Regions from separate parts of the Achromobacter sp. NPDC058515 genome, predicted to be linked through region 2. Evidence: predicted binding sites of a transcription regulator. Region 2 holds the regulator's gene; the other holds the start of a gene.

Region 1 (5,744 bases), on a different contig from region 2:
TGGCCGCCTCCACCGCGCGCATCGGCGTGGCCACGGCCGACCTCTATCCCAAGATCACGCTGGGCCTGTCGGCCGCGTCGGGCGGCCCGGCCTCCATGCTCGGCGACCGCGGCACCTTCAGCTGGAGCGTGGGTCCGCTGATCTCGTGGACCATCCCCAACACGGGCGCCGCGCAGGCCCGCATCGCCGAAGCCGAGGCCGGCGCCAAGGCGGCGGCGGCGCGCTTTGACGCGACCGTGCTGAACGCCCTGCGGGAAACGGAAAGCGCGCTGATCGTCTACGCCCGGCAGCTGGACCGCGACTCCGCCCTGCGCGCCGCGCGCGACCAAAGCGCCGAAGCCGCCTCGCAGGCGCGCCGGCTGTTCCAGTACGGCAAGACCGACTACCTGACGGTGCTGGACGCCGAACGCACGCTGGCCACCAACGAAAGCGCGCTGGCGGCCTCGCAGGCCGAGCTCAGCAGCGACCAGATCGCGGTGTTCCTGGCGCTGGGCGGCGGCTGGGAGAAGTAATCAATGCACCGTGGTGCCGTCCGGCGGGGCCTGGTTCAGGCCCAGCGCCGCTTCCCAGCTGCGCAGCGGCACGCAGGTCTGCAGGCGCACGATGGCGCGCTGGATCAGGGCCGGATGCAATTCGTGGCCGACATGGGTGGCGATGTCGATGGTGGAATCCCCATGCAGCTCGTCCAGGCGCGTCTGCGCCGCCTGGATGTGCGCCACGCTCATGACCGGATCGTCGGCGCCGTGCAGCAGATGGAGGGTGGTGTATTGCGGGGCGGTCTTGGGCAGTTGCGCATAGCGGCCCGAAAACGCGATGACGCGCCCGGCCATGCCGTCGTGGGCCTGCACCAGTTCCAGCGCCATGATGGCGCCCTGCGAAAAGCCCGCCAGCGCGGTGTCCGATTGCAGCAGCCCGAAGCGGGCCTGCGCGGCGCGCACATAGGCTTCCAGGGGCGGCATGGCCTGGGCCACGCGTTCGGGGCGGTTTTCCTCGGTCACGCCGCGCACTGAAAACCATTGCCGGCCCGCGCCGCCGCCGTCGAAGGGCTCGAAGCCCTCGGGGATCAGCACCGCCGCCGTCGGAAACGCGGCGCGCACGGCCTGGGCCAATGGCCGCAGATTGTCGGGCGAACCGCCCACGCCGTGCAGCAGGATGAAGAGCTGGCGCACGTCGACGCCCGGATCGGGAAGGAATTCGATAGAACTGGAAGACGCCATGAAACCGCTCCGTACTGGCATGGGGCCGCCGAACCGAGCCCCGATTGCCGCATTGTAAAATGCGCGGCTTGAAGCAACCCTCGCCCAACCGCCACGGACCGGCCGGCTTGCGCGGTGTTGCCTGGGGCCTGCCCCCCTGCGCCCGCGCCCGCAACTCCGCCGCGACGGCAACCTCTCACCCCGCAATGCAAACACCGACAACCGACGCGGGCGCCACGACGCCCGCCAGCCAGAACCAGCTCCACCGCGTGCTCAAGGCGCGCCACCTGACGATGATAGCGCTGGGCGGGGCCATCGGCACCGGCCTGTTCGTCGCCTCCGGCGCGGCCATCGCGCAGGCCGGCCCCGGCGGCGCGCTGATGGTCTACCTCCTGATCGGCCTGATGGTCTACTTCATCATGACCAGCCTGGGCGAACTGGCGACCTTCATGCCCGTGTCGGGCTCCTTCTGCACCTATGCCTCGCGCTACGTGGACCCGGGCTTCGGCTTTGCGCTGGGGTGGAACTTCTGGATCAGCTGGGCCACGGTGGTCGCCGTCGACGTCGTGGCGGCGCAGCTGGTCATGGCGTACTGGCTGCCGGATACGCCCGGATGGATATGGAGCGTCGCGTTCCTGGCGCTGACCTTCGGGCTGAACGCGTTTTCGGCGCGCAGCTTCGGCGAGGCGGAATACTGGTTCGCCATCATCAAGGTCGTCGCCGTGCTGTGCTTCATCGCGGTGGGGCTGGCGATGCTGGCGGGCATCATCCATGGCAGCGACCCGGTCGGCCTGGCGAACTGGACGGTGGGCGACGCGCCCTTCGTGGGCAACGTGGCGACCTGGGTCGGGGTGGCGATGGTGGTGGCCTATTCCTTCCAGGGCACCGAGCTGGTGGGCGTGGCGGCCGGCGAATCCGAGAACCCCCGGCGCAACGTGCCGCGCGCCATCAACAACGTGTTCTGGCGCATCCTGCTGTTCTATGTGCTGGCCATCCTGATCATCGGCCTGCTGCTGCCTTATACCGACCCGCAACTGCTGCGCAACGAAGTCGAGGACATCGCCGTCAGTCCGTTCACGCTGGTGTTCGAGCACGCGGGGCTGCTGTCGGCGGCCACGGTGATGAACGCGGTGATCCTGACCTCGGTGCTGTCGGCCGGCAACTCGGGCATGTACGCCGCCACGCGGATGCTGTTCAACATGGCGGCCGAAGGCCAGGCCCCCGCCCTGTTCAAGCGCCTGACCGCCAACGGCGTGCCGCTGTATGCGCTGCTGGCGACCACACTGCTGGCCTGTCTGTGCCTCTTTAGCGTGGTGTACAGCCCGAAGGCGGTGTATATCTGGCTGCTCAACTTCGCGGGCATGACGGAGTTCATCGTCTGGTTGAGCATCGCGGTAAGCCACTACCGCTTCCGCCAGGGCTACGTGAAGCACGGCTACGACACCGCCGACCTGCCCTACAAGGCCGGCCTGTTCCCCTTTGGCCCGCTGTTCGCCTTCGTGCTGTGCCTGCTGGTCACGCTGGGCCAGAACTACCAGGCGTTTCTGGAAGATCGCATCGACTGGATCGGGGTGATCTCGACCTATCTGGCCATTCCGCTGTTCCTGGGCTTGTGGCTCGGCCACCGGCTGCTGCGCGGGTCGCGCTGGATCCGGTACGCGGACATGCGCTTCTACGGCCTCGCGGCGGACCGCGGCGCCGATGCGTCCCCAGAAGCGCCGGCCCAGGCCCGCCCCGCGCCCGGCTGAGCTCCGCACGGCGCGCGTCCGCCGGACCGCCCCCGGGGCGCGCGGCGGGGCACTTTTCGATACGTCCGGCGGGATCAAAGCCCGGTACAATACTGTATATTCATACAGCTTATTGAGCCCCAGGCGCCCCCGCCATGCAGTCCCCTGAACGTATCCATCCCGCCCTGTGGCGCGCCACCCAGCTTGCCCAAGGCGTCGCCCGCACCCTGCCCACCGGGCACGCCGCGCTGTCGGCCGAGCTGCCCGACGGCGGCTGGCCGCTGGGGTCGCTGGTCGAACTGCTGACCCCGCATCCCGGCGTCGGAGAAATCCGCCTGCTGCGTCCGGCGCTGGCCCAACTGGAAACGCGGCGCCCCATTGCCCTGGTGCAGCCTCCGCACGTCCCCCACATCGCCAGCTGGATGAGCTGGCGGCTGGATCCCCGGCAACTGCTCTGGGTGGCGCCCGAAAAGCCCGTCGACGCGCTGTGGGCCACCGAGCAGATCCTCAAGAACGGCAGTTGCGGCGCGCTGATCTGCTGGCTGCCCCATGTGCGCCCCGAATCCCTGCGCCGCCTGCACCTGGCCGCCCAGGCCAGCGACCTGCTGTTCATCGCCGTGCGCCCGTCGCGCGCCGCGCAGAACGCCACCCCCGCCGCCTTGCGGCTGGCGCTTGCGCCCGCGCCGGGCGGCTTGTCCGTACACATCCTCAAGCGCCGGGGGCCTGTCTGCGACACGCCGCTGTACGTGGGCCTGGAGCCCGGCGCCCTTACGCCTTCTTCTCCCCGCCATGCGCCTCTGGATCGCCGCCTTCCTGCGCTGCCTGCCGCTGGACGCCATACGCCCGCACTGGCCGCATGAGGGGGAGGCGTTCGCCGTTCTGGACCAGGAACGCGTCGCCGCCCTTACTCCCGCCGCCCGCCGGGCCGGCGTCGCGCCGGGCATGCGCCGCGCCGGCGCGGCGGCCATCGCCCCCGAGGTCGAGCTGCTGCCCCGCAATGCCCTGGCCGAAGCCGAAGCCCTGCAAGGGGCGGCGCTGGCCTTGCTGCGGTACACGCCCGAAATCGCCTTGGGCGGCGAGGACACCATTCTCCTGAACGTGGGCGCCAGCCTGATGTTCTTTCGCGGCCCGCGGGCGCTGAGCCAGCGGGTGGCCGCCACGCTGCGCGCCCTGGACCTGCGCGTGACGCTGGGCATGGCGCCCACCGCCGCGGGCGCCTGGCTGCTGGCGCACCGCCCCGGCCGGCGCGTCCCCCGGCGCACCCTGACGCTGCCCACGCTCGCGCGCCGGCTGGATGCCCTGCCCCTGTCGCTGCTGCCCCAGGCGCAGGCCCGGCGGGACTGGCTGGACGACATCGGCTGCCACACGCTGGCGCACCTGCGCGCCCTGCCGCGCGCGGGCCTGCAGCGGCGCAGCACGCCCGAACTGCTGCAAGCCCTGGACGCCGCCTACGGCCAGGCGCCCGAGCTCTACCGCTGGATCGAGCCGCCCAATCAGTTTTCGCGGCGCATCGAGCTCATGGACTACGTGGAGCACACCGACGCGGTGCTGGCGGTGGCGCGCCGGCTGGCCGAGCAGCTCGGCGGCTGGCTGGCCGCCCGACAACTGGCGGTGCGCCGCGTGGTGCTCAGCATGGAGCACGAGCGCGGCCGCCACGCCCGGCCGCCCACCGAACTGGAACTGGCCCTGGCCCAGCCCGTCTGGCAGGCGCCGCAGCTCCTGCACCTGCTGCGCGAAAAGCTGAACCACTTCACCCTGGAAGCCCCCGTCATCGCCGTGGCGCTGCTGGCGCCCGACACCGTGGAGCAGCCCGCGGCCAGCACCACCCTGTTTCCCGAACCCGGCGGCACCGCCGCCGATCACGCGCGGCTGCTGGACCTGCTGGTGGCGCGGCTGGGCCGCGACCAGGTGCGCCATGCCCAGCCCGCCGCCGACCACCGCCCCGAGGCCGCCAATGCCTGGGGCGATGCGCTGGCCGCGCCCCAGCGTCCCGAGCCCCTGCCCACCCTGCTCGACCGCCCGTTCTGGCTGCTGGAAACGCCGCTGCCCTTGAAGCTGTCCGGCCATCGGCCGCAGTACGGCGGCCAGGCGCTGCGGCTGATGCGCGGCCCCGAACGCATCGAAAGCGGCTGGTGGGACCCGGCCCTGACCGTGCGCGACTATTTCGTCGCCGAGGACGCGGCCGGCGCGCGCTACTGGATCTACCGCGAGCGCGATGCCGAGCACGCCCGCTGGTTCCTGCACGGGCTGTACGCCTGACCCCTCATGCGCTTGGACGACGACGCCCCCGACGCGCTGGACCCGGCTGACGCCCTGGCCCGCCTGCCCGGCTACGCCGAACTGCAATGCCAGTCCAATTTTTCCTTCCTGCAGGGCGCCTCGCACCCCGAGGAACTGGCCGCGCGCGCCGCCGAGCTGGGCTACGCCGCCCTGGCGCTGACCGACGAATGCTCGCTGGCGGGCGTGGTGCGCGCCCACACGGAAGCCAAGGCCCAGAAGCTGCCGCTGATCATCGGCGCCACCTTCCAGCTGCGCGCGGCGCCGGACGCCGCGCCGCTGGGCCTGACCCTGCTGGCGCAGACCCGCGAAGGCTATGGAAACCTGTCCGAACTGATCACGCTGGCCCGCACCCGCGCGCCCAAGGGCGAATACCGGCTGGCCCCCGAAGACCTCACCGATCCGCCCGACGGCTGCGCGCATCTGCGCCACCTGCCCGAATGCCTGGCCATCCTGACCCCCGCCTACGGCACCGACGCCGACCGCATGGCCGAGAAGGCGCGCTGGCTGGCGCGCGCCTTCCCCCATCGCGCCTGGGTGGGGC
Region 2 (5,744 bases):
ATGGCGGACAGATTGTCCCAATCCATGGCGAGGATAAGATCAAAGTCGCGGAAATCGTCCGCGGTGACCTGACGCGCCTCACAGTGCGTGATCTCGTAGCCGCGCTTACGCGCCGCAGCCTGCGCCCGGGCATCAGGCGCCTCGCCGATATGAAACGCGTGCGTGCCCGCGGAGTCGATGCGCACGACATCGCCCAAACCCGCGTCGTTCACCAAATGGCGAAACACGCCCTCTGCGCTCGGCGAGCGACAGATATTGCCCATGCAAACGAAAAGTACCTTGGTCATCATGTAGGCAAGTGTGCGGGAAAACCCGAGATAAGGCAAGCTTTTTTTGCGCTTGCGCAATTGATCAAGAGCAAATCCGTCCCCTTGATTTATTCCATTAAATCAAATAGTTGAATGGTATTTTGCATGTAGGCGCTCAGACTTTCGACCAAGGATTCGCTGAGATTGAGCAGGCACGATTGCAACGCAACAGTGCTAGGCGAAATTCAGCAGCTAGTCAGCAAACAGATACATTCAGATACCTGTATCCGGGCTACACCGCCCCATCCAGCAGGACCCTTTGCTTCAGGGCGGTCAGGGCGTCGCGGGCCGCGGCCGCCTGCTCGAATTCCAGGTTTCTGGCGTGATCCATCATCAGCTTTTCCAGACGCTTGAGCTCGCGGGCCAGGGCTTTCTCGTCCTTCAGGAACTCGGCCGGAACCGCAGCTTCCAGCGCATCGTGCTGGACCGGCGCCACGATGCCGTCTATCAACTCGCGCACCGCCTTATGGACGCCGCGCGCCGTAATGCCGTTGTCGATGTTGAACTGCAGTTGCTTGGCGCGCCGGCGGCTGGTTTCCTGCATGGCGCGCTGCATCGAATCCGTGATCCGGTCGGCATAGAGGATGGCGTGCCCGTTCAGGTTGCGCGCCGCGCGCCCGATGGTCTGGATCAGGCTGCGTTCCGAACGCAGGAAGCCTTCCTTGTCCGCGTCCAGGATCGCCACCAGCGACACCTCGGGAATGTCCAGGCCTTCGCGCAGCAGGTTGATCCCCACCAGCACGTCAAACATGCCCAGCCGCAGGTCGCGCAGAATTTCGACGCGCTCGACGGTGTCGATATCGGAGTGCAGGTAGCGCACCTTCACGCCGTGCTCGCTCAGGAAGTCGGTCAGGTCCTCCGCCATGCGCTTGGTCAGGGTAGTGACCAGCACGCGCTCGCCTTGCGAAACGCGCGCCTTGATCTGGCCCAGCAGGTCGTCCACCTGCGTGCGCGCGGGCAGCACCTCGACTAGCGGATCCACCAGCCCCGTGGGCCGCACGACCTGCTCCACCACGTTGTCGGCGTGCTCTTTTTCGTAGGCCGCGGGCGTTGCCGACACGAAGACGCACTGGCGCATCCGCGCTTCAAACTCCTCGAGCTTGAGCGGCCGGTTGTCCAGCGCGGACAGCAGGCGAAAACCGTACTGCACCAGCGTTTCCTTGCGGGACCGGTCGCCGCGGTACATGGCGCTCAACTGCCCGATGGTGACGTGGCTTTCGTCGATGAACATCAGCGCATCGGACGGCAGGTAATCGATCAGCGTCGGCGGAGGATCGCCGGGCGCGGCGCCCGACAGGTGGCGGGAGTAGTTTTCGATACCCTTGCAGAACCCCAGCTCCTGCAGCATTTCCAGGTCGAAGCGGGTGCGCTGCTCCAGGCGCTGGGCCTCCACCAGATGTCCGTCGTCGACAAAGCGCTTGACGCGTTCGCGCAGCTCTTCCTTGATGGTCTCGATGGCGCGCAGCACGGTATCGCGCGGCGTCACATAATGAGAACCGGGATAGACCGTGAAGCGCGGCAGCTTTTGGCGGATGCGCCCGGTCAGGGGGTCGAACAGCTCCAGGCTTTCGATTTCGTCGTCGAACAGCGTCAGCCGCAATGCCAGCTCGGCGCTTTCCGCCGGAAAGATGTCGATGGTTTCGCCGCGCACGCGGAAAGTGCCGCGCGTGAACTCGGCATCATTGCGGGTGTATTGCATGGCGACCAGGCGCGCCAGGATCTCGCGCCGGGCGATCTGGTCCCCTGTGCGCAGGATCAGCACCATCGCGTGATAGTCGCCCGGGTTGCCGATACCGTAGATGCAGGACACCGTGCCCACGATGATCGTGTCGCGGCGCTCGAGCAGGCTCTTGGTGGCCGACAGCCGCATCTGCTCGATATGCTCATTGATGGACGAATCCTTCTCGATGAACAGGTCGCGCGTCGGCACGTAGGCTTCCGGCTGGTAGTAGTCGTAATAAGAGACGAAGTACTCCACCGCGTTCTTCGGGAAAAACTCCCGCATCTCGGCGTACAGCTGCGCGGCCAGCGTCTTGTTGGGAGCCAGCACCAGCGCGGGACGGCCCATGCGCGCAATGACGTTGGCCATGGTGTAGGTCTTGCCTGACCCCGTCACGCCCAAGAGCGTCTGGAACATCAGGCCGTCTTCGACGCCCTGCGTCAACCCCGCGATGGCCGTGGGCTGGTCCCCCGCGGGCGGATAGGGCTGATAGAGATGAAACGGGCTGTCAGGAAAATCGACGAATCCCGGACCTGCGGCAGGGACCACCGCACTCGGGTCTATTGCGCTCTTAGGCATGCTAGACTGTTCCAGGGTAAACCCCTCATTATCCACAGCACCTCGTACTGCGTCCACTCACCTCATCAGAGCCCCATGAGCACCCTCTTCGATTCCGTCGAACTCGCGCCGCGCGACCCCATCCTTGGTCTGAACGAACAATACAACGCGGATACCCGCCCCGGTAAAGTCAATCTGGGCGTGGGCGTGTATTACGATGATCAGGGACGGATCCCTCTGCTGGGCGCCGTGCGCAAAGCCGAAGCCGCCCGCATCGAGGCCGCCGCGGCCCGCGGCTACCTGCCGATCGAAGGCATCGCGGGCTACAACTCGGGTGCTCAGGCCCTGCTGCTGGGCAAGGATTCCGCACTGGCCGCCGCAGGCCGCGTGCTGACCACGCAAGCCCTGGGCGGCACCGGCGCCCTGAAGATCGGCGCCGACTTCCTGCGCCAGCTGCTGCCGGCCTCCAAGGTCCTGATCAGCGATCCCAGCTGGGAAAACCACCGCGCGCTGTTCGAGCGCGCCGGCTTTGAAGTGGGCACGTATTCGTACTACGACGCCGCCACCCGCGGCCTGAACTTCGACGCCATGCTGGCGGACTTGAAGGCCGCGCCCGCCAAGACCGTCGTCGTGCTGCATGCTTGTTGCCACAACCCGACCGGCGTGGACCCCACCGCCGACCAGTGGAAGCAGATCGCCGCCGTCGTCAAGGAAAACAACCTGGTCCCGTTCCTGGACATCGCCTACCAAGGGTTCGGCGACGGCCTGACGGAAGACGCCTCGGTCGTGCGCATGTTCGCCGACCTGGACATGACCATGTTCATCAGCTCCTCGTTCTCGAAGTCGTTCTCGCTGTACGGCGAGCGCGTCGGCGCGCTGACGGTCGTGGCCGGCAGCAAGGACGAAGCCGCCCGCGTGCTGAGCCAACTGAAGCGCGTGATCCGCACCAACTACTCCAACCCGCCCACGCACGGCGGCACGGTGGTCTCGACGGTCCTGAACACGCCCGAACTCTTCGCCCTCTGGGAAGAAGAGCTCGCCGGCATGCGCGACCGCATCCGCCTGATGCGCAAGCAACTGGTCGACAAGATCAAGGAGCACGGCGGCAAGCAGGACTTCAGCTTTGTGCTGAACCAGCGCGGCATGTTCTCGTACTCGGGCCTGAGCGCCGCGCAAGTGGATCGCCTGCGCGAAGAGCACGGCGTCTACGCCGTGTCCAGCGGCCGCATCTGCGTGGCTGCGCTGAACAGCGGCAACATCGACAAGGTAGCCGCCGGCATCGCCGCGGTGCTGTAACGCCGTCCACGCAGGCCCCCTGCAGGCCTGCCGCCAGAAACGGGACCCTCGGGTCCCGTTTTTCTTTTGCCCCGCGCTGGCTTGCTTTTTTGCGCTGTGTCCCCCAGAATGGCGCTGTATATATGTACAGTCCGCTCGCACCGGATCATCGCCATGGCCAGCAAACTCACGGATCGTCAACAGCAAATCCTGGACCTCATCAGGCAGACCGTCACGCGCACCGGCTTTCCGCCGACGCGTGCCGAAATCGCCCAGGCCCTGGGGTTCCGTTCCCCCAACGCAGCGGAAGACCACCTCAAGGCATTGGCCCGCAAGGGCGCCATCGAGCTTACCGCCGGCGCCTCGCGCGGCATCCGCCTGAAGGATGCATCGTCCGCGCCGACGCAGGCCACCCTGCCCGCGCTGGCGCAATTGCTGCTACCGCTGGTCGGCCGGGTCGCGGCGGGCAGCCCCATCCTGGCCGCCGAACACGTGGAACGCGAAATCGGCGTGGACCCCCACCTGTTCGCCCAGGCGCCCGATTACCTGCTGAAGGTGCGCGGCATGAGCATGCGCGACGCCGGCATCCTGGAAGGCGACCTGCTCGCCGTCAAGAAAGCCTCGGAAGCCCGCAACGGCCAGATCGTCGTGGCCCGCCTGGGCGATGACGTCACGGTCAAGCGCCTGCAGCGCCAGAACGGCCATATCGAGCTCTTGCCCGAGAACCCCGACTTCGAAACCATCGTGGTCGAGGCCGACCAGGAGTTCGCCCTGGAAGGCATTGCGGTCGGCCTGATCCGCACCCACGCGCTGCACTAGGCGCATCGTTAACGGCAAAAGAAAACCCCGCGCAGGCGGGGTTTTCTTTTGCGGCGCCCTCTTTCGAAGGCGCCCTTTCGGGCGTAAAGCGCGATCAGTGCTTCAGCACCGGGTCGGTCGAACCGGGTTCAGCCGGCTTGGCGACCAGGGGTTCCTTGACCGCCTCTTCCTCGGCCAAAGGCTCGGGCAGACGCTCCAGGGCCAGTTCCAGCACCTTGTCGATCCAGCGCACCGGCACGATCTCGAGATGGTTCTTGACGTTGTCCGGGATCTCCGCCAAGTCCTTGACGTTTTCTTCCGGGATCAAGACCGTCTTGATGCCGCCACGGTGCGCCGCCAGCAGCTTTTCCTTCAGGCCGCCGATCGGGAGCACTTCGCCGCGCAGCGTGATCTCGCCGGTCATGGCGACATCGGCGCGCACCGGGATGCGCGACAAGGCCGACACCATGGCCGTGGTGATCGCGATACCCGCGGACGGACCGTCCTTGGGGGTCGCGCCTTCCGGCACGTGCACGTGCATGTCGTGCTTCTCGAAGACGCTGTCGGCAAAGCCCAGACGGCGAGCGCGCGAGCGCACCACCGTACGCGCTGCCTCGACCGACTCCTTCATCACATCGCCGAGCGAACCCGTGCGCTGGATGACGCCTTTGCCGGGCATGTCCGCGACTTCGATCGTCAGCAGGTCGCCGCCGACTTCCGTCCATGCCAGACCCGTCACCTGACCGATCTGGTTTTCCTTTTCGGCCATGCCGAAGGTGTAGCGGCGCACGCCGAGGAAATCGCTCAGGTTGTCGCCCGTGACGTTGACCGGCTTGACCTCAAGGGTCTTGCCCTCGGCCTTGGCGCGATCAGTCTGGGTCAGCAACTGCTTGATGACCTTGCGGCAGATCTTGCCCACTTCGCGTTCGAGCGCACGCACGCCGGCCTCGCGGGTGTAATAGCGCACGATATCGCGCAGCGCGCTGTCGTCCACCGTGAGCTCGCTGTCCTTCACGCCGTTGTTCTTCATCAGCTTGGGCAGCAGATGGTCGCGGCCAATGTGGATCTTCTCTTCCTCGGTGTAA

What was found. Region 2 encodes LexA, which represses DNA repair genes until DNA is damaged. Its sites were predicted from a motif close to ACTGTATNNNNATACAGT; they were not measured.
Region 1: the regulator LexA is predicted to act here: its motif matches at 3,036-3,053, upstream of imuA (translesion DNA synthesis-associated protein ImuA).

Annotation. Positions count from the first base shown of each region.
Region 1 is NZ_JBHXNI010000002.1:485,130-490,873, forward strand. Features, by position in the region: gene ACFWP0_RS05475 (efflux transporter outer membrane subunit) at 1-512, shown strand, start outside; gene ypfH (esterase) at 513-1,217, opposite strand; gene ACFWP0_RS05485 (amino acid permease) at 1,403-2,944, shown strand; gene imuA (translesion DNA synthesis-associated protein ImuA) at 3,079-3,783, shown strand; gene ACFWP0_RS05495 (Y-family DNA polymerase) at 3,713-5,182, shown strand; gene ACFWP0_RS05500 (error-prone DNA polymerase) at 5,189-5,744, shown strand, end outside.
Region 2 is NZ_JBHXNI010000006.1:47,036-52,779, reverse strand. Features, by position in the region: gene ACFWP0_RS12600 (low molecular weight protein-tyrosine-phosphatase) at 1-290, opposite strand, end outside; gene uvrB (excinuclease ABC subunit UvrB) at 541-2,607, opposite strand; gene ACFWP0_RS12590 (amino acid aminotransferase) at 2,683-3,882, shown strand; gene lexA (transcriptional repressor LexA) at 4,036-4,680, shown strand; gene lon (endopeptidase La) at 4,775-5,744, opposite strand, start outside.